Gluconacetobacter diazotrophicus PA1 5: one gene and its partner. The protein of the gene in region 2 binds, or shares a complex with, the protein of the main gene of each other region. Links are inferred from orthologs where the notes say so. Each region holds a gene or a part of one and is shown on either strand. Other genes may lie near its edges.

Region 1 (4,446 bases), 980 kb from region 2 along the record:
TCATGCCGATCACCAGATGCACCGGCCGGTCGGACCAGCCGGCCAACACGTCCGCCAGGGCCTGCCCGGCGCCGGGATTGTGCCCGCCATCCAGCCATAATTCCCACCCCGGCGGCAGCAGACCGGCCAGCGCCCCGCCCAGGCGCTGCATGCGCGCCGGCCACACGGTATGGGCAATCCCGGCCCACGCCGAATCGGGCACCTCCAGCCCGCTGGCACGCAGCGCCGCCACGGCCAGCCCGGCATTGTCGATCTGGTGCGCCCCCGGCAGGCCGGGCAGCGGCAGGTCCAGGGCGCCCCGCGCGTCGGTATAGCGCAGGCCGCCCGGCGTGGCGGCAATGTCCCAGTCCTCGCCCCGGACCCGCAGGGGCGCGCCGCATTGCGCGGCCTGCGCCCGCAGGACCGCCATCGCGGCCTCCGCCTGGCGGCCGGTTACGACAGGTACGCCGGGCTTCATGATCCCGGCCTTCTCGGCGGCGATGGCGGCCAGGCTGTCGCCCAGAAAGGCCTCGTGATCCATGGAAATCGACGTGATCGCGCAGGCGGCGGGCTTTTCCAGCACGTTGGTGGCATCGAAGCGGCCGCCCAGCCCGACCTCGATGATCGCCAGGCGCGCGGGATGGCGGGCGAACAGCAGGAAGCCGGCGGCGGTCAGGACCTCGAACACCGTGATCGGCGCTCCGTCATTGACGCGCTCGATCTCCTCCAGCACCGCGACCAGCGCGTCGGTGGACACGATGTGGCCGGCCACGCGGAAGCGCTCGGTGACGTCCACCAGGTGCGGCGAGGTCATGACGTGAACCGGCCAGCCCGCCTGTTCGCCGATGGCGCGCAGGGTGGCGCAGGTGCTGCCCTTGCCGTTGGTGCCGGCGACATGGATCACCGGCGGCAGGTGGCGTTCCGGGTGGCCCAGCCGCGCCAGCAGCGCCTGCAGCCGTCCCAGCGACAGATCGATCAGGGCGGGGTACAGCCGGTTCAGCCGCTCCAGCACCGCGCCGGCGCGCCCGACGAATTCCGGCCCCAGCGAGGTGGCGGGCATCGGCGCGGATCAGGCCGCCGGCCGAACCGGCGCGGCCCCGCCCAGCGCGGCTCCCGGGGCGTTGACATGCCGATGGTTCATCAGGCCGATCAGCCGCCCCAGCATCTCCGGCAGGGCGGGGCGCTTGACCACCATGTCGATCATGCCGTGATCCAGCAGGTATTCCGCACGCTGGAAGCCCTCGGGCAGTTTCTCGCGCACCGTGTCCTCGATCACCCGCTGGCCGGCGAAACCGATCAGGGCGTTGGGCTCGCTGATCTGGACGTCGCCCAGCATGGCGAACGAAGCGGTGACGCCGCCGGTGGTGGGGTTGGTCAGCACGACGATATAGGGCAGGCCGGCATCCCGCAGCATCTGCACCGCCACCGTGGTGCGCGGCATCTGCATCAGGCTGACCATGCCTTCCTGCATGCGCGCGCCGCCCGATGCGGTGAACACGACCAGCGGCGCCTTCTGCAGGATCGCCAGCCGCGCCGCGGCCAGGAAGGCCTCGCCCAGCGCCGCGCCCATCGTGCCGGCGATGAATTCGAACGCCATCACCGCCACCACGGCGTCGTGCCCGCCGATCCTGCCGTGCGCCACGGCCATGGATTCATCCAGTTGCGACTTGGACCGTTCGTCCTTCAGCCGCTCGGTGTAGCGCTTGCGGTCGCGGAACGACAGCGGATCGACGGGGACCTTGGGCAGTTCGATGCGCGTGAACGTCCCCTCGTCGAACGTCCAGCCGAAGCGCTCGGCCACCGACGCCCGCATGTGATGGCCGCAATGCGGGCAGACATTCATCGCCTTCTGCAGGTCCTTGACCAGGATCATCTGGCTGCAGGATTCGCAGTTGGTCCACAGATTGTCCGGCACTTCGCGCTTGAGCAGACCGCGGATCTTGGGGCGGACGTACTCGGTCAGCCAGCTCATTCCATCTCTCCATGACGCAGGGCGCATGACGGCCCCGGAAACCTGCCTCCTTACAAGCTGGTGCCGGGAAATGCCAGAACCAGCTTGTGCGGGGGCCTTCGGTTCAGGTGCGGGCGTTTCGTACCGCCCGCCCCAGGGCTTCGAGCTGCGCGAGCACGCGCTTCAGCGTGTCCGGTCCGGCGCGGCCCTCGGCGTCCAGCGAGTCCTCCAGCGTGGCGATCAGCGCCGACGCCACCACGGCCGCGTCGGCGACGCGTACGGCGGCCGCCGCCTGTTCGGGCGTGCGGATGCCGAAGCCGATGGCCACCGGCAGGTCGGTCGCGGCCCGCAGGCGCGGCAGCGCCTGGGCCAGTTCGTCGGCGCTGGCGGTGCGCGTGCCAGTCACCCCGGTGATGCTGACGTAATAGATGAAGCCCGAGGCATGGCGGCAGACCAGCGGCAGGCGCGTATCGTCGGTGGTGGGCGCCACCAGCCGGATGATGTCCAGCCCGTGGTCCGCCGCCGGGCCTTCCAGCAGGTCGGCCTCCTCGGGCGGCAGGTCGACGACGATCAGCCCGTCCACCCCAGCCCGGGCGGCATCGGCGCAGAAGCGCGCGGGCCCATAGGCCTCGATCGGGTTCAGGTAGCCCATCAGCACGATCGGCGTGTCGGCATCGCCCTCGCGGAAGCGGGTGACCATCTCCAGCACGCGCGCCATGGTGGCGCCGGCCGCCAGCCCGCGCCGGGCGGCGGCCTGGATGGTGGGGCCGTCGGCGCTGGGGTCGCTGAAGGGCACGCCGATCTCGATCAGGTCGGCCCCGGCCCCGGGCATGGCACGCAGCAGCGCCAGCGAGGTCTCGTAATCCGGATCGCAGGCCTGCAGGTAGGGAATCAGGGCGCCACGGTCCTGCGCCTTCAGGGCCGCGAAACGGCGGGCGATGCGGCTCACAATGTCACTCCCAGATGTGCTGCGACGGTGAAGATGTCCTTGTCCCCCCGGCCGGAGACGTTCAGGACGACCAGAGTCTCCGGGTCCAGGGTGGGCGCGATCTTCGCCACATGCGCCAGCCCGTGCGCACATTCCAGGGCCGGGATGATGCCTTCGGTCCGGGTGCAGAGCTGGAAGGCCGCCAGGGCCTCGTCATCCGTGGCGCCCACATATTCGGCCCGGCCGATATCGTTCAGCCAGGAATGTTCCGGGCCGATGCCGGGATAATCCAGCCCGGCGCTGATCGAATGGGCCTCGTCGATCTGGCCGTCCGCGTCCTGCAGCAGATAGGTGCGGTTGCCGTGCAGCACGCCCGGCCGCCCGCGCAGGATCGAGGCCGCCGTCTCGCCGCTGTCCAGCCCCCGCCCGGCGGCCTCGACGCCGATCAGGCGCACCGAAGGATCGTCCAGGAACGGGTGGAAGATGCCCATGGCGTTCGAACCGCCGCCGATGGCCGCGACGATGATATCCGGCAGCCGTCCCTCGGCCTCCTGCATCTGCACCTTCGTCTCCTCGCCGATCACCGACTGGAAATCGCGGACCATCTGCGGATAGGGGTGCGGGCCGGCCACCGTGCCGACCAGGAAATAGGTGTCGCGGACATTGGTCACCCAGTCGCGCATCGCCTCGTTCATCGCGTCCTTCAGCGTGCCGGCACCCGACGTCACGGGCACGACCTCGGCGCCCAGCAGGCGCATGCGGAACACGTTGGGCTTCTGCCGCTCGACGTCGGTGGCGCCCATGTAGATCACGCATTTCAGGCCGAACAGCGCGCAGACCGTGGCGGTGGCGACGCCGTGCTGGCCCGCCCCGGTTTCGGCGACGATGCGGGTGCGGCCCATGCGGCGCGCCAGCAGGATCTGCCCCATGACGTTGTTGAGCTTGTGCGAACCGGTATGGTTCAGCTCCTCGCGCTTCATGTAGATCTTCGCCCCGCCCAGTTCCCGGGTCAGGCGGCGGGCGAACCACAGCGGGCTGGGGCGGCCCACGTAATCCTTCAGGTAGTAATCCAGCTCGCGGCGGAAGGCCGGATCGGCCTTGGCCTGCGCGTAGGCGGCATCCAGCTCCAGCACCAGCGGCATCAGGGTCTCGGCCACGAACTGGCCGCCGAAGATGCCGAACCGGCCGCGCAGGTCCGGGCCGGCGCGCAGGCTGTTGGCCCCGGGCGGCAGGAATCTGTCTGTTGCGCTCACGTCAGTTCTCCAGAACCCTTGGATGCAGGATGTCGGGTGTTCTGGACCGCATGGCGCAAAATTACCAGACTCCTCTTGCCCCGCGCCTGCGGGCGCGGCCGGATTTGACAGGCCGCACAACCCACCCGATACGGAATGCACGCTGCAGCCTCTTAAGGATGACGGACAGCATGTTTCTCGCCCACCGGCCCGGCAAGCCGGCCCAGGCCGTCACCGGCGATGCCGATATTGCCGGCGCTCCCTGGCTGGACCTTGTGGACCCCACGCCCGCCGAGCAGGCCCTGGCCGCGAGGCTGACCGCCCAGCGCATCCCGACCCGCGAGGACCTGGAGGAA
Region 2 (15,857 bases):
CTGATAGATGGCGGTTCCCCGCCCATGCAATTCCAAGGAGAACGTCCATGGCTTTCGAATTGCCCACCCTTCCGTTCCAGACCAACGCGCTGGCGGCGCGCGGCATGTGCCAGGAAACGCTGGAGCTGCACCACGGCAAGCACCATCAGGCCTATGTCACCGCGCTGAACGGCTTCGTCGAAGCGAAGCCCGAACTTCAGGGCAAGTCGCTGGAAGAGATCATTCTGGCCGTCAAGGGCGACGCCGCCTCGGCCCCGGTGTTCAACAATGCCGGCCAGCACTGGAACCATATCCTGTTCTGGCAGAACCTGTCCCCGACCGGCGGCGCGATCCCCGACGCCCTGGCCAAGAAGCTGGCCGAGGATTTCGGCAGCGTCGACGATTTCAAGACCGCGTTCAAGACCGCCGCGACGACGCAGTTCGGGTCGGGCTGGGCGTGGCTGGTCCTGGCGGCCGACGGCAAGCTGAAGGTGACCAAGACCGCCAACGGCTCCAACCCGCTGGCCGAAGGCCAGGGCAAGGTGCTTCTGGGCCTGGATGTGTGGGAACATTCCTACTATCTGGATTTCCGCAACCGTCGTCCGGACTACACCACCAACTACCTGGACAAGCTGGCGAACTACGAGTTCGCCGAGGCGCAGCTCAAGGCCGCCTGATCGGCCCCGTCCGGCAGGCGGCATGAAAAACCCGGCCGATCCGGCCGGGTTTTTCTATGCCTGATGTTCCCTGCACGGCAGGTTCAGGGCCGGCGGCGCCCGATATCGCGCAGCCGCACGCCGCCCATCAGGTCACGTTCGATCCGCTCCAGGCTCAGGCCCTTCGTCTCGGGCACGAACAGGGCGACCAGCACCACGAACAGGGCGTTCAGGCCCGCGTACAGCCAGAATGTCTCGGACCGGCCCAGCCGATCGAGCAGCGTCAGGAACGAGACGCCCACGATCATGTTGGAAATCCAGTTGGTGGCGGTGGAACAGGCGATGCCGAAATCGCGCCCCTGCAGCGGCTGGATTTCGGAACACAGCACCCAGACCAGCGGCCCCGCCGAAAAGGCGAAGCCCGCGACGAAGCACAGCAGCAGCGCCACCGCCATGGTCTGGTCCGCCCCCTGCCCCATGCCCTCGCGCAGCATCAGGCCCAGCCCGGCCATACCGACGCTCATGACCATCAGGCCGCAGATCAGGATGGGCCGGCGGCCCAAGCGATCGACCAGCCAGATCGCCATGAAGGTGGCCGCCATGTTCACGCCGCCCACCGTCGCCGTACCCCACAGGCGGGCATGCTCGGCAAAGCCGGCCAGCCCGAAGATACGCGGGGCGTAATACATCACCACGTTCATGCCGGTGAATTGCTGGACGCATTGCAGCATGACCCCCAGGAAGACGGCGCGGCGGAAATTCCGGTTGGACCGGAACAGGGCCCATCCCCGCCCCTGCGTGCGCAACTGGGCGTCGATCTCACTCAGTTCCCGCGCCACCCCGTGGGCCTGGCCACGCAGTTCCAGCAGCGCGCGCCGGGCCTCGTCCCGCCGCCCGCGCAACATCAGCCAGCGCGGGCTGGCGGGCAGGAACGCCACCCCGATCAGGAACACGATTCCCGGAAAGGCCACGATGCCCAGCATCCAGCGCCATGCGTCGAAATAGGCGAACAGCGCGTCGGACACGAATGCTGTCAGGATGCCGATGGTCACCATCAACTGGTAGATCGACACCATCGCGCCGCGATTGGCCGCGTCGGCGATTTCCGCGATGTAGAGCGGCGCGGTGAAGGTCGAAATCCCGATGGCCAGCCCCAGCACGATCCGGGCCGCGATCAGCATGCCCACCGACCCGGACAATGCGCAGGCCGTCGATCCGACGATGAACAGGCTGGCGCCGATCACCAGCGTCCGCTTGCGCCCCAGGTCGAAGGACAGCCACCCGGCAATGGGCACGCCGACCGCCGCACCCAGCATCATCGCGGCGACGATGGCTTCCTGCTGGAACTGGGTCGCATCGAATTCCTGCGCGATCAGGCTCAGCGCACCGGAAATCACGCCGATATCCAGCCCGAACATCAGCCCGGCCACCGCCGCCAGGCCGGCGACCAGGCCGGCCCGTCCGGGCACCGCCTTCCTCAGATGCCGGGACCCCGTCGTTGCGGCATATCCGTACGCCTCCATGTTCTGCTCCGTTTTTGAGCGATTATAACGGACCGGCGACGATACGGTTCGTCTTTTTGCATGTTTCGGGCGTAAACCGCCGACCGCGCCTAGACCCAGCCGCCATCGACGATGAATTGCTGGCCGCTGCACATCCGGCTGTCATCGGCAGCCAGGAACAGGGCCATGCGCGCGATGTCGCCGGGTTCCACCCGGCCCGGCAGGCACTGGCTGCGGTCGATCTGCCGCTCGCCCTCGGGTGTCAGCCACAGGCGGCGCTGGCGTTCGGTCATCACCCAGCCGGGAACCAGCGCGTTGACCCGGATATGGTCCTGGCCCAGTTCGCGCGCCAGGGCGTTCACCAGCCCCAGCACCGCCGCCTTGGCGGTGACATAGATGGGATAGCCGGCGTTCTTCTGCATCCACCCCGTCGACCCCAGGCAGACGATCGACCCGCGCCCCGCCGCCCGCATCCCGGGCGCCACGGCCTGGGCCGCGAAGAACTGGGCGCGGATATTGATCGCGGACAGGCGCTCCCACATCGCGACATCGACCTCGTCCAGCGTGTGGCGGGCATCGTTGCCGGCATTGTTCAGCAGGATGTCCACCGGCCCGTGCGCACCGAAGGCCGTGGCGACCGCCTCGCGCAACGCCGCGACATCGGTCACGTCGCACGGGATGAACAGCACCTGCCGGCCCGCCTGGGCGACCTCGCCCGCCAGAGCGTCCGCCGCTACCCGGTCCAGGTCCACGAAGGCCACCCGCGCGCCCTGGTCGGCGAAGGCGCGGACCAGCGCCGCGCCGATGCCGCTGGCGCCCCCCGTGACCAGCACCGAACGGCCGGCCAGGCTGGGATAGCGGGCATAGGAACCCGTGTCGGGACCGGGACACTACCATTCCGCGAACGACCTCGTCGCGATGCCGCCAGACCGGTTGCGCCAGCGATGGCCCTCGGCGGCGCGGGCGCGGACATAGTCCTCGTTGATCTCGATCCCCAGGCCGGGGCCGGTCGGGATGTCCACGTGCCCATCGCGATAGGCGAAGACATCCGGATCCACCAGATAGTCCAGCAGGTCGTTGGTCTTGTTGTAGTGGATGCCCAGGCTCTGTTCCTGGATGAACGCATTGTAGCACAAGGCATCGAGCTGCAGGTTCGCCGCCAGCGCGATCGGCCCCAGCGGGCAGTGCAGCGCCACCGCGACGTCATAGGCCTCCGCCATCGCCGCGATCTTGCGGGTTTCGGTGATGCCGCCGGCATGCGACGGGTCGGGCTGGATGATGTCCACGCACCCCTGTTCGAACACCCGCTTGAAGTCCCAGCGCGAAAACAGGCGTTCGCCCAGCGCGATGGGAATCGAGGTGTGCTTGGTGATTTCAGGCAGGTCTTCCAGATGCTCGCTCAGGACCGGCTCCTCGATGAACATCAGGTCGTAGGGTTCCAGTTCCCTGGCCAGGACCTTGGCCATCGGCTTGTGCACGCGGCCGTGGAAATCCACGCCGATGCCCAGATAGGGCCCCGCCTCCTCGCGGATCGCGGCGACACGGGCGATCACGTCGTCCACCTTGGCGTGGCTGTCGACATATTGCAGTTCTTCGGTCGCATTCATCTTGATCGCGGTAAAGCCGCGATCGACCACGGCGCGGACCGCCTGGGCCGTGTCCGCCGGCCGGTCGCCGCCGATCCAGGAATAGACGCGGATACGGTCGCGGCAGCGCCCGCCCAGCAGATCGTGCACCGGCACACCGAAGGCCCGGCCCTTGATGTCCCACAGCGCCTGATCGATACCGGCAATGGCGCTCATATGCACCGCGCCGCCCCGGTAGAAGCCGCCGCGATACAGGACGGTCCAGTGATCCTCGATGCGGAACGGGTCCTTGCCGACCAGGTAGTCCGCCAGTTCGGCCACGGCGGCGGCAACGGTGTCGGCCCTGCCCTCGACCACCGGCTCACCCCAGCCGCTGATCCCCTCGTCGGTCTCGATCTTCAGGAACAGCCAGCGCGGCGGGACCTGGAACGTCGTCAGCTTCGTGATCTTCATGTCCGTTTCCGTTCCTGTTTTTCCAGTCTGGATTTTTCCAGACCGGCTTTTTCCAGGCCGGCGATAAACAGCCGCGCCGTCGCGCCGACCTCGCCCGCCGACCGCCCGGCACGATAGAGCGCCGATCCCAGCCCGAACCCCGCCGCGCCGGCCGTCACCCAGGGGTCCATCGTGTCGGGAGTGATCCCGCCCACGGGGATGAAGCGCGTACCGGCGGGAAAGACGCTGCGCCACGCCTTCAACGCCCCCGGGCCAATCTGCTCGGCCGGGAACAGCTTCAGCGCCGCAGCCCCCGCGGCCAGCGCCGCGAAGCCCTCGGTCGGGGTGGCGACGCCGGGGGTGCAGGCCATGCCGGCGGCACGGGCCGCGCCGATGACCGCGACATCGGCATGCGGCATGACGATCAGCCGCCCTCCGGCATCGGCCACCTGCCCCACCATTTCGGCGGACAGCACGGTCCCCGCCCCGATCAGCGCGGCATCCCCGAAGCGATCCTGAAGCAGGCGGATGCTGCGCAGCGGCTCGGGCGAGTTCATCGGCACCTCGATGATCGCGAAGCCCGCTTCGACCAGCGCCTGACCGATGTCCAGCACCTCGTCCGGGCGGATGCCGCGTAGGATGGCGACCAGGGGGCAGACGTCCAGGGCGCGGTCGAACGTCATCATGTCGTATCTCCGTGTGTCGTATCTTCCTCGGGGGTCGGCCGCAGGTATCCGGCTTCCACCGCGATGCGGTACAGCCCGGCCGGCGCGGTGTTGCCGACCAGGCGCGGCACCGGGGCGCCCAGCATTTCGAACGCCTGGGCGTACAGGCCGCACAGCCGGTCCTCGCCCACCAGGACGGTCGGCAACATCTCCGTCCTGTCGGCCAGGAAGGCGCGGATCTCGTCCCCGACCAGCAGGCCGGACAGGTAATCCCGCGTGGCGGCCGCGCCCAGGCCGCCGGTCAGGAACAGGCTGCGGGCCGAGAACAGCAGCGGGGCCACCCCCTGGCGGGACGACGAAGCCGCCTGGACGCCACGACGGAAGGCCGCGCGGGCCTCGTCCTCGGCCACCGGTTCGGCGCCTTCCGCCGGGCGACCCAGGATGCTGTGCTGGGACAGCACGGCGAACAGTTCGCCCGTCATGGCGGTGTGGAAGCCCGTGATCCGTCCATGACGCACCGTCACCCACTTGGAATGGGTTCCGGGCAGGATCAGCGTCGCGGCGTGGGACAGGTCCGGGTGCAGCGCCAGCGCGCCGACGATCTGGGTCTCCTCGCCCCGCATCACGTCCGGCAGGGGCTGGAACTGCCGCAGGCCGGGCACGATTCCCGGCACCGCGCCGCCCATGTGCGGCCGCCCCAGCGCCCGGGCCAGGGCGGCGGCATCGGCCGGGCAGTCGACATAGGGGACCTCGTGCCAGCCGTTCACGCTGCCGATCATCCCGCACGCGATCAGCTTCAGGCCCGCCGCATCCGGCCAGTCGGCCAGCAGCGCCACCAGCGCCGCCGGAAACCCGCCCTCCGGCAGGTTCAGGATGCCCCACGGCCCGCTGGCCGCGTCCAGCACCGTGCCATCCGCCGCCATGCGCCAGGCCCGCAGCGCGGAGGTTCCCCAGTCGATCGCGATCAGGGCTCCGTCCCCGGGTTGTTCATGCGGCACGGACATCGGACCTCCATCCCAGCCGGGCCGACAGGTCGGCCGCCGCGCGGCGCACGACCGGCGCCAGGGCCTGCATGCGCACGGGCGACAGATAGGGCGTGGCGCTGGCAACGCTCAGCGCCACGACGATCCGTCCGTCACGATCGCGCACCGGGGCCGCGACACAGCGAATCCCGATCTCGTTATCCTCCAGGTCGAACACGCAGCCCTCGGCCCGATAGGCGCGCATCCGCTCCACCCACGCCGTGCGCTCATCCGGCGTGGCATCGGGCCGGGCGGCATCGAACAGCAGGCCCCACTCGTCCTCGTCCAGGTCCAGCATCAGGGCACGCCCGATCCCGGTCAGGGCCAGCCTCATGCGCTGCCTGACGCGCGAGCGCATTTCCAGGCCCCGCTGTCCGGGGATCTTGTCCAGATAGAGAATGTCGGCGCCGGAGCGCACACCCACATGCACTGTGTCGCGCGTTTCCGCCCCCAGCCGCTCGGCCACGGGCCGTGCCAGCGTGGCCAGCGAGGTCTCGGCCCGCGCGCGCTGGGACAGCGCCGCCAGGCGCGGACCCAGGTCGTAGGTTCCGTCGGACTGCTGAAGCAGCCAGTTCAGCCGGACCAGCGACTGCACGATTCGTTGCGTGGTGCTGCGGGTGCAGCCGGTCGCGGTCGCGATGGCAGGCAAGGTCCGGTGTCCCGAATCCACGGCATCGACGATCGCGATCCCGCGTTCCAGGGCCTGCGTTCCGCTGGCCGCCGTCCCCTTGCCGTCATTATGGCCCATCATCGTGCCCTCCCGTCCCAAATCGCTAGGCCAGACGAGGAAGAAACTCAATATATGAACTATTGACCCACATTGTGGGTTTTTGAAGAAAAATGGCGACTTTCCGCCATCCGGAAACGCGAAACGCCCGGTCGCTGTCCGTACTGGACGGCGACCGGGCGTCTTCAACTCTGCGGGATCGTGGGTAGGAAGGCCTCAGCCAGCCTTGGCGCCGGTGTCGTTGGCCGGCTTGGCGCTGCTGCTGACGACCGAGGTGATGGTCTCGCGCAGCACCGTCACCCGCACGTTGGGGGCGATTTCGACCTCCATTTCATTCGAATCGTCGCGGACCTTCTGCACGGTGGCGACAATGCCGCCCGCCGTCAGCACGCGGTCGCCGCGGCGCAGCGACGCCAGCTGCGCGCGAAGCTGCTTCTGCTTCTGCTGCTGCGGCCGGATCAGGATGAAATAGAAGATCACGAACATCGCGACGTACGGCAGGATCGACATCATGCCGCCGGCGCTGAGGAGACCCCCTTCGCCTCCGGCGGTCTGGGCGTATGCCGGGGTAACCAGGAAATCGGAAAGAAGGGTCATGAGGGGTCGTTCCGGCCTTCATTATTGGGTTGCGGGGCGCGGGACTGGACCATAGTTTTCGCCTGTTTCCCGTCAAGGCGTCGGTTCGCATTCCCGAAGGCCCGCCGCGCTCCGGGCCCATTCTACAGCCTTGGAACAGGACCGACGATGGATTCCGACCTGCTGCCCGTTCTCGACCGCATCGCCAGTGCGCTGGAGCGGCTGTCCCCCCCGCCGCCGACGCTGGCCGGCCTGGACGCGGCCGACGCGTTCGTCTGGCATCCCGCGCAGGGCCGGCTGACCCCGGTCGGGCACGTGGCGCATGTCGATATCGACCTGCTGCGCGGCGTCGCGACCCAGCGCCGGCTGGTGCTGGAGAACACGCTGCATTTCGCGCGCGGGCTGCCGGCCAACAACGCGATGCTGTGGGGCGCGCGCGGCATGGGCAAGTCCTCGCTGGTCAAGGCCGCCCACGCCCAGGCCAACCTGCTCGACGGCCGCCCCGCGCCCGCCGGCCGAGGCCGGCTGGTCCTGATCGAGATCCAGCGCGAGGATCTGTCCACCCTGCCCGACCTGCTGGCGCTGCTGCGCAACAGTTCGCGCCGGTTCATCGTGTTCTGCGACGACCTGTCGTTCGAGAGTGAGGACGCCGATTACAAGGCGCTGAAATCGGTGCTGGACGGCGGCATTTCGGGACGGCCGGCCAATGTGCTGTTCTATGCGACGTCGAACCGGCGGCACCTGATGCCGCGCGACATGATCGACAACGAACGCTCCACCGCCATCAACCCGTCCGAGGCGGTCGAGGAGAAGGTTTCCCTGTCCGATCGATTCGGGCTGTGGATCGGCTTTCACAACTGCGCGCAGGACGTCTTCCTCGACATGGTCCGGGCCTATGCCGCCGCACGCGCCCTGCCGATTGCCGACGCCGAACTGGCGCAGCGCGCCAACGCATGGTCGGTCACGCGCGGCGGCCGGTCGGGGCGCGTCGCCTATCAGTTCATCGAGGATCTTACGGCCGAACTGGCACCCGCGCAGTAGGAGGCGGTTTTGACATGCGTCAAGGCCGGAGACGGCCGGGCGCGTTCATCATTGCGTGCCCCGCGTCGTCAAACCGCCACAGAAGGGTGTCTGGATGCCGGTATCGCCATGGCACCGAAAAAATTTCCCAATACGGAATGATAGCCCCTTAATGCATCGTGCGGCAGGGCTGCGATCGCGTGTATGATCCGCCGGCTCCGAGCCTCAGCGCCTGAACCCAAGAGAGACGATGAACCAGATTTTTTCGACGGATAGCATCCCCCCGGCCGGCCTGACCCCCGAAGGAGATCTGCGGCGGGTCCGGTCCAATCCCGATTTCTGGTATCCCGTGGCCTGGTCGCGCGAGCTGAAGGTCGGCAAGACCATCGGCACGCGCTATGCCGGCCAGCCGATCGCCCTGGTCCGCCCCGCCGAGGGCGAAGTCTTCGCGCTGGAAGACCGCTGCGCCCACCGCCAGGTGCCGCTGAGCAAGGGCGTGGTGAAGGGCCAGGCGGTCCAGTGCTGTTATCACGGCTGGGCGTACGGCCGGTCCGGCCGCTGCATCGACGTGCCGTATCTGGGCAAGGGCAAGCTGCCGAACGGTGTGCGCACCTATCCCTGCCGCGAACAGGATGGCCTGATCTTCGTCTTCCCCGGCGACCCGGAGCGCGCCGCCGCGACACCGTTGCCCCGCCTGGCGCAGACGACCAACCCGGATTACAAGACCCGGCGTTTCGGGCGGCACGTCAAATGCCATTACAGCTTCATGCACGAGAACCTGATGGATATGAACCATCAGTTCATGCACATGAAGCAGATGGGGCAGATGAAGCCTCGTTTCCTGGGACAGGATCGCGGTCCCGGCATGATCGAGGCCCGCTACACCTTCGCGCGGACCGGCGGCAAGCAGCCGCTGGGCGAGGCGCTGGTCTTCGGCCAGAAGCGCGACAACAGCGCCAAGTACGCGCACCGCGACGTCATGACGATCCGCACGGAATATCCGTACCAGACCCTGAAGATCCAGGCCGAGGGCACCCCCCCGGTCATGGATCTGTGGATCGTCTATGTCCCGCAGGACGCCGAGGAAATGACCAACCGGGTGTTCGGCCTGCTGTCGATCAAGCGGCCCAGGGTGCCCGGCCTGCTGGATATGGCGTGGCCGTTCCTGGTCGCATTCACCGAGCGGATCTTCAGCGAGGACCGCGAGATCGTGGAACTGGAGCAGGCCGCGTGGGACGAACTGGGGGGCGACCATAACCAGGAAGTCTTCCCCGTCATTCGCAGCCTGCGCGAATTGCTGGCCGAATGCGGTATCCCCGCCGCCCGATCCTGAAAGCATGATGCATGACGGCATGACGATCGACCTGGGAACGGATCGGACGGACGCGGCCCTGCAGGCCGGGCCCTACCGCCTGCGCACGCTTCTGCCGTCCGATGCCGGCACGATGCACCGGCTGGTCAATGACTGGAGCGTCATCCGGATGCTCAGCCGGGTGCCGTTCCCCTATCCGCGCGGCCTGACGGATGACTGGATCGCCTCGACCCAGGACCTGTCCCGGCGGGGCGCGGCCTATCATTTCGCCATCACCCACCCCGAATCGGACGACCCCGATTCGCTGATGGGCTGTATCGGGGTGCAGGTGAATGCCGCCGCCCGGTCGGCCACCGTCGGGTACTGGGTCGGCCGTCCCTACTGGAATCGCAAGGTGGCCTCGACCACCGTGGAACGAATCGCGCGCTGGGCGCTGGCCACCCTGCCGATCGAACGCGTGGCCGCCGCCGTCGCGCATGACAACCCGGCCTCGATCGCCGTGCTGCGCCGCATCGGCTTTCGCGAGACCGGATCGGGGCGTCAGGCCTTCGTATCGCGCGGCACGGGGGACCATCCCGTGCTGCTGTTCGAAGCGACGCGCGCCGACCTGGCGATGGATGACCCCGGGGTCGGGTCCGCCCCGCTTCCGGCGGGCCGGACGCCGGAACAGAAGCGCGTCATCCTGGTGGCCGCCGTGGCGCTGGTCGATACGGACGGGCGAATCCTGCTGGCCCGCCGGCCCGAGGGCAAGCCGATGGCCGGCCTGTGGGAATTCCCCGGCGGCAAGGTCGAAACCGGGGAAACGCCCGAAGCGGCGCTGATCCGCGAGCTGGACGAGGAACTGGGGCTGGACGTCGCCCGGTCGTGCCTGGCCCCCTATACATTCGTGTCGCACGATTACGGGCATTTCCACCTGCTGATGCCCGTCTATGTCTGCCGGCGATGGAAGAACGTCCCCCACCCGCGCGAGGGCCAGACCCTGGCCTGGGTCCGGGCCGACGACCTGTCGCACTATCCGATGCCCGAGGCCGACCTGCCGCTGATCCCCCTGCTGCGGGACCTTCTTTAAGTTTACAGCACGATCGACCGGTCGAGCGGGAACACCGCCTGTTTCTGTCCGGGAATGCTGGTGCCGAACGAGAACAGTCCGCCGGTCAGGGGCTCCGCGTCCAGTTGCTCGGGCGACAGGCCCTTGCGCGCCGTGGTGACGAACACGGTGCGGTAGTCGGCCCCGCCGAACGCGACCTTGGTGACGTTGCGGGCGGGAAGCGGAATGGGATCGACCGGCGTGCCATCGGGGGCCAGGCGCTCGATCCGCCCGCGGCCCCACACCCCGATCCACAGGAAGCCCGCGCTGTCCACCGCGATCCCGTCCGGGTAGCCATCCTGCAGCGTCGCGAAGACCCGGCGATTCGACAGCACACCGCCCGACCCGACATCGAAAGCATAGACGGTGCGGGCGGGCGAGTGATTGTGGTACAGCGTCCGCCCGTCGGGCGACAGCGCGGGGCCGTTGCTGACGATATATCCCTCGTCCTCGCGATGGACGTGCAACCGTCCCTGGTCCTGGCTGACGGAATAGAGCGATCCGGTCGGATCGGTTTCGGCGTCGTGCATCGTGCCGAACCACAGGCGCCCGAACCGGTCCACATGCCCGTCATTGATGCGGTTGTCCGGCAATTCCGGTTCCACCAGCGTGTCCAGGCTGAAATGTCCGCTGGCGGGGTCGAACCGGTGCAGCCCGTCCTTCAGGCCGCACAGGAAGGTCCCGTCGTTCGACGGCACCAGGAAGCCGGGGCGATTCGGGGCAAGCCACGTCATCGTCTCGCCGCTTTCCGGCCGGTAGCGATGGATCGCCCGGCCGACGATATCGACGAAATACAGTGCCTGCTCGCCCTCGGACCAGACGGGCCCCTCGCCCAGCGTGGCCCGCAGATCCCAGACGCATCGCGGCGCGCCGCAGATTGGTCCCATCATCATCGCGTTCCTCCTCTCTGGCCCTGCCGGGCGGTACGGTTCATATTGGCATCATACTGCAAACCGGGAGCACGTTCATGAACCCGACTGCCTGCATCCTGGTCATCGGCAATGAAATCCTGTCAGGCCGGACCCAGGATGTGAACGTGCAATATATCGCGCGGCGCCTGACCGAACTGGGCATCACATTGGCGGAAGTTCGGGTCATTCCCGACCAGCGCGCGGTCATCGTCGGCACGGTCTGCGACGTGCGGGCGCGCTTCGATCATATTTTCACCACGGGCGGAATCGGCCCCACCCATGACGACATCACCGCCCCCTGCATTGCCGAGGCGTTCGGCGTGCCGTGGTCGGTCCATCCCGATTCGTTCCGCCTGCTGGAAGCGCATTTTCCCCCGGGTGAATTCAACGCCGCCCGCCAGCGCATGGCAACGCTGCCGGAAGGGGCGACGCCGATCGCCAATCCGGTTTCGGTCGCCCCGGGGTTCAGCATCGGCAATGTCCATGTGATGGCGGGCGTTCCACGCATCATGCAGGCGATGTTCGAGGAACTGGCCCCGACCCTGCGCCACGGCACGCCCGTCACGTCGCGAAGCTGGTACGCGCTGGGGTTGTACGAGGGCGCGCTGGCCGAAGGACTGGCGGACATCCAGGATCGTCACCCCAGCGTCGATATCGGGTCCTATCCGTTCCGCCGGCCCGACGGGCGGCGGGGCGTGGCCCTGGTCAGCAAGGGGCTGGACGCCGCCGCCGTCTGCCACGCGGCGGACCGCGTGCGCGAACTGATCGAACGGCTGGGCTTCACCCCAGCGGAGGGCGAACCGCCGTAAAGGGCCCGTTCAGCTCAGGCTGTCGCGGCCCATGGCGAGGAATTTTTCCCGCCGCTGCGCGACCAGCATGGGGGCGCTGAGCGACAGCAGGTCGGGCAGTTCGGCCGCGATCGAATCGCCAACCGAGCGAATGGTGCTTTCTGGGTCGCGCTGGGCGCCCCCCACCGGCTCGGGGATGATCCGGTCGATCAGCTTCAGTTGCAGCAGGTCCTGCGCCGTCAGCTTCAGCGCCTCGGCCGCGCTGGTCGCCTGCTTGGGGTCGCGCCACAGGATCGACGCGCAGGCTTCGGGCGAGATCACCGAATAGATCGCGTGTTCCAGCATCATCACCCGGTCGCCCGCGCCCAGGGCGATGGCGCCGCCGGACCCGCCCTCGCCGATCACGGTGGCGATCACCGGCACCGGCGCCGACAGGCAGGTGTCGATGGACCGCGCGATCGCCTCGGCCTGGCCGCGTGCCTCGGCATCGATGCCGGGCCACGCGCCCGACGTGTCGATGAAGGTCAGGATCGGCATGCCGAAGCGGCCCGCCAGTTCCATCAGGCGCTGCGCCTTGCGATAGCCCTCGGGCCGCGCCATGCCGAAATTATGCGCCAGCCGGCTTTCCAGTTCCGAACCGCGCTCGGTCCCGATCACCACCACCGGCTGATTCTGGAACCGGCCTATGCCGCCGATCACCGCCTTGTCCTCGCCGAACAGCCGGTCGCCGGCCAGGGGCGTGAAATCCTGGATCAGCGTGCCGATGTAGTCCGCGGCGTGCGGACGCTGGGCATGGCGGGCGACCTGGACCTTCTGCCACGGGCTCAGCTTGGCATAGGCCGCGCGAAGCTGCTTTTCGGACTTGTCCGTCAGGCGGGCGATTTCTTCGGCAAGATTGATGCCATCGGGCTCGGACATCTTGCGAAGCTCGTCGATCTTGTTCTCAAGCTCGGCGACCGACTTTTCGAAATCTAGAAACTGGCGCATGCGGTGCGGATAGCACAGCCACGAATCCTGCCAAGTCTATTCCGCAGCGAAACCACAACCGGGACGGTTTTCAGCGGGTTTCTCCGTCCCCGCCACGCGCCAGCGGGTGATAGGCCTCGACCGCCTGGCGCAGCCGTTCGGCCAGGACGTGGGTATAGATCTGGGTCGTGGCGATGTCGGCATGGCCCAGCAGGACCTGCAGCGCCCGCAGGTCGGCCCCCCGGGCCAGCATGTGCGTGGCGAAGGAATGACGCAGTACGTGCGGGGACAGCCGGGCCGGGTCCAGCCCGGCGCGTAGCGCGACGTCGTGCAGGATGCGGTCGAACCCCTGCCGCGTCAGCGGCCGGTCCGGCGCGCGGCCGGGAAACAGGTATGGGCTGCGGCGGGGCCCGTCATGGGCGATCAGCGCCTCGGCCGCCGCCCGGGCCGCCGCCGACAGGGGCACGAGTCGCTCGCGCCCGCCCTTGCCGCGTACCATCAGCATCTGCGCGTCACGGCCCAGGCCGCGCCGGGGCAGCGCCAGCAGTTCGGATATCCGCAGGCCGGACGCATACAGCATTTCCAGCGCGGCGCGGGCCACCAGCCACCGCCGCGCCGCGCCGCCATCGGGCGGGGGAACGCAGGCGGCCAGCAGGGCATCGACCTCGTCCTCGGTCAGGAAGCGGGGCAGCGTCGCGGGCAGGCGCGGCGTGTCCAGCAGTTCGGCCGGATTGTCCTGCCGCACGCCCTCGCGCGCCAGGAACAGGTGAAACTGCTTCAGGCAGGACAGGCGCCGCGCCTGGGTCCGCGGCGACAGTCCGGCACGAGCCAGGCTGCCCATGTAATCGCGCAGCAGGGCGGAATCGGCGTCATGGAGCGACCGGCCCGCCTGCCGGGCGTGGGCGGCGAAATCGTCCAGGTCCCGGCCATAGGCCTTCAGCGTGTTCGCGGCGGCACCCCGTTCGGCCGCCAGCATTTCGAGGAACGCCTCGGCCTGCGCGCTCACGATCCCCGGCTCAGGGATGGGCGAAACGATCCGACGGCAGGTCCTTGTGCACCGGCAGGGTCGGAGCCGGCGGCGGGAAGGCCCCCAGCGAGACGAATCCCCCCGCGGCGGCCAGGACCACGATACCCGCAAGAGCCAACAGGATACGCTGCATAACCCAACCCCGACGCGATGACGCCACGCGGCGGCGCGAGCGGGCAGGACCGTTCGCGAACCGTCATGGCTTGGTGCCTCTGCTGTATGTTAGGTTTGCGATCATGTCACGTCCGATCGAACCGCCAGCCCCCGAGAGTACCGACCTGTCCCCCGCCGGGGGGCGCGACGCCCCGTTCCTGGCGTTCGACCTCGATGCCCTGGTTGCCGCCGACAGGCCCGACAGGCCGGGCCCGCGCGCCCCGGGACCGCACGAGCGCAGCGTCGTGCTGGTCGGGCTGATGGGGGCGGGCAAGACGACGATCGGCCGGCGGATCGCGGCACGGCTGGGCATGCCCTTCGTCGATGCCGACGTGGAAATCGAGCGCGCGGCCGGATGTTCCATCGCCGACCTGTTCCGCCGGTATGGCGAGGCCGAATTCCGCAAGGGCGAGCACCGCGTCATCCGCCGCATCCTGAGCGGCCACCCGCTGGTGCTGGCGACGGGCGGCGGCGCGTTCATGGACCCGGTGACCCGCGCGGTCATCCGCGACCGCGCGACCTCGGTCTGGCTGCGGTGCCCGCTGCCGGTGCTGGTGCGCCGCGTCCAGGGGCGGACCCACCGGCCCCTGCTGAACGAGGGCAACCCGCGCGACATCCTGGCGGCCCTGATGGAAATCCGGCATCCGGTCTATGCCGAAGCGAACATCACCGTGGATTGTGGAGAAGAAAGCGTGGACCAGAGTGCCGCCACCGTCATCAGCGCCCTGACCCTGGCGAAGCCGCCGCGACTCGTCCCCGTGATCCTGGAACGCTGGCGCTACGACGTGACCATCGGCGAGGACCTGCTGCGCCATGCCGGAATCCTGCTGGCCCCGGTCCTGCCGCAAAAGCGTGTGGTGGTCGTGACCGATTCGACCGTCGCGACGCTGCACCTGCCGCGCCTGCTGGCCGGGCTGGCCGAGGGCGCGATCCGGGCGGAAACGATCGTCGTCCCGCCCGGGGAAGGGTCGAAGACAATGGCCGAATACGAGCGCGTGACCAACGCGCTGCTGGACATGGGGGTCGAGCGCGGCACCACGGTGATCGCCCTGGGCGGCGGCGTGGTGGGCGACCTGGCGGGATTTGCCGCCGCCACCACCCTGCGCGGCCTGCCCTTCGTGCAGATCCCGACGACGCTGCTGTCGCAGGTCGATTCGTCGGTGGGCGGCAAGACGGGGATCAACACCCCGTTCGGCAAGAACCTGCTGGGCGCCTTCCATCAGCCGCTGGCGGTGCTGGTGGATACCACGACGCTGGCCAGCCTGCCGGCGCGCGAGGTCCGCGCCGGCTATGCCGAGATCGTCAAATCCGGCCTGATCGGCGATGCCGCCCTGTTCGAATGGTGCGAAGCCAACGGCCAGGCCGTACTGGACGGTGACGCCGATATCCGGGCCGAGGCCGTCCGCCAGGCCTGCGCGTTCAAGGCCCATGTCGTCGGCGACGACGAG

The links.
Region 1: the proteins of GDI_RS10410 (region 2) and accD are in contact, whole or in part, in a solved structure (PDB 8UXZ), measured with the Escherichia coli proteins. The link is inferred for Gluconacetobacter diazotrophicus PA1 5 from one-to-one orthologs.

Annotation. Positions count from the first base shown.
Region 1 is NC_010125.1:1,246,506-1,250,951, forward strand. The notes cover bases 1-2,910. They hold accD (acetyl-CoA carboxylase, carboxyltransferase subunit beta), read right to left. Parts: upstream 1,952-2,910; coding sequence 1,049-1,951; downstream 1-1,048. Other genes in these bases: GDI_RS05940 (bifunctional folylpolyglutamate synthase/dihydrofolate synthase), read right to left, coding at 1-1,039; trpA (tryptophan synthase subunit alpha), read right to left, coding at 2,055-2,879; trpB (tryptophan synthase subunit beta), read right to left, coding at 2,876-2,910. Outside these bases: more of trpB, read right to left, coding at 2,911-4,111; GDI_RS05960 (magnesium transporter CorA family protein), read left to right, coding at 4,282-4,446.
Region 2 is NC_010125.1:2,219,188-2,235,044, forward strand. Bases 11,273-14,106 are described here. They hold GDI_RS10410 (acetyl-CoA carboxylase carboxyltransferase subunit alpha), read right to left. Parts: upstream 13,251-14,106; coding sequence 12,294-13,250; downstream 11,273-12,293. Other genes in these bases: GDI_RS10400 (SMP-30/gluconolactonase/LRE family protein), read right to left, coding at 11,273-11,457; GDI_RS10405 (competence/damage-inducible protein A), read left to right, coding at 11,532-12,284; GDI_RS10415 (tyrosine recombinase), read right to left, coding at 13,321-14,106. Also shown: GDI_RS10345 (superoxide dismutase), read left to right, coding at 48-656; GDI_RS10350 (sugar porter family MFS transporter), read right to left, coding at 740-2,158; GDI_RS10355 (SDR family oxidoreductase), read right to left, coding at 2,248-2,985; dgoD (galactonate dehydratase), read right to left, coding at 3,028-4,176; GDI_RS10365 (2-dehydro-3-deoxy-6-phosphogalactonate aldolase), read right to left, coding at 4,173-4,841; GDI_RS10370 (2-dehydro-3-deoxygalactonokinase), read right to left, coding at 4,838-5,824; GDI_RS10375 (IclR family transcriptional regulator), read right to left, coding at 5,808-6,593; preprotein translocase subunit YajC, read right to left, coding at 6,786-7,166; GDI_RS10385 (ATP-binding protein), read left to right, coding at 7,314-8,186; GDI_RS10390 (aromatic ring-hydroxylating oxygenase subunit alpha), read left to right, coding at 8,416-9,498; GDI_RS10395 (bifunctional GNAT family N-acetyltransferase/(deoxy)nucleoside triphosphate pyrophosphohydrolase), read left to right, coding at 9,503-10,546; more of GDI_RS10400, read right to left, coding at 10,549-11,272; more of GDI_RS10415, read right to left, coding at 14,107-14,238; GDI_RS20045 (hypothetical protein), read right to left, coding at 14,246-14,389; aroB (3-dehydroquinate synthase), read left to right, coding at 14,493-15,857. UniProt on the Escherichia coli protein: Component of the acetyl coenzyme A carboxylase (ACC) complex. First, biotin carboxylase catalyzes the carboxylation of biotin on its carrier protein (BCCP) and then the CO(2) group is transferred by the carboxyltransferase to acetyl-CoA to form malonyl-CoA.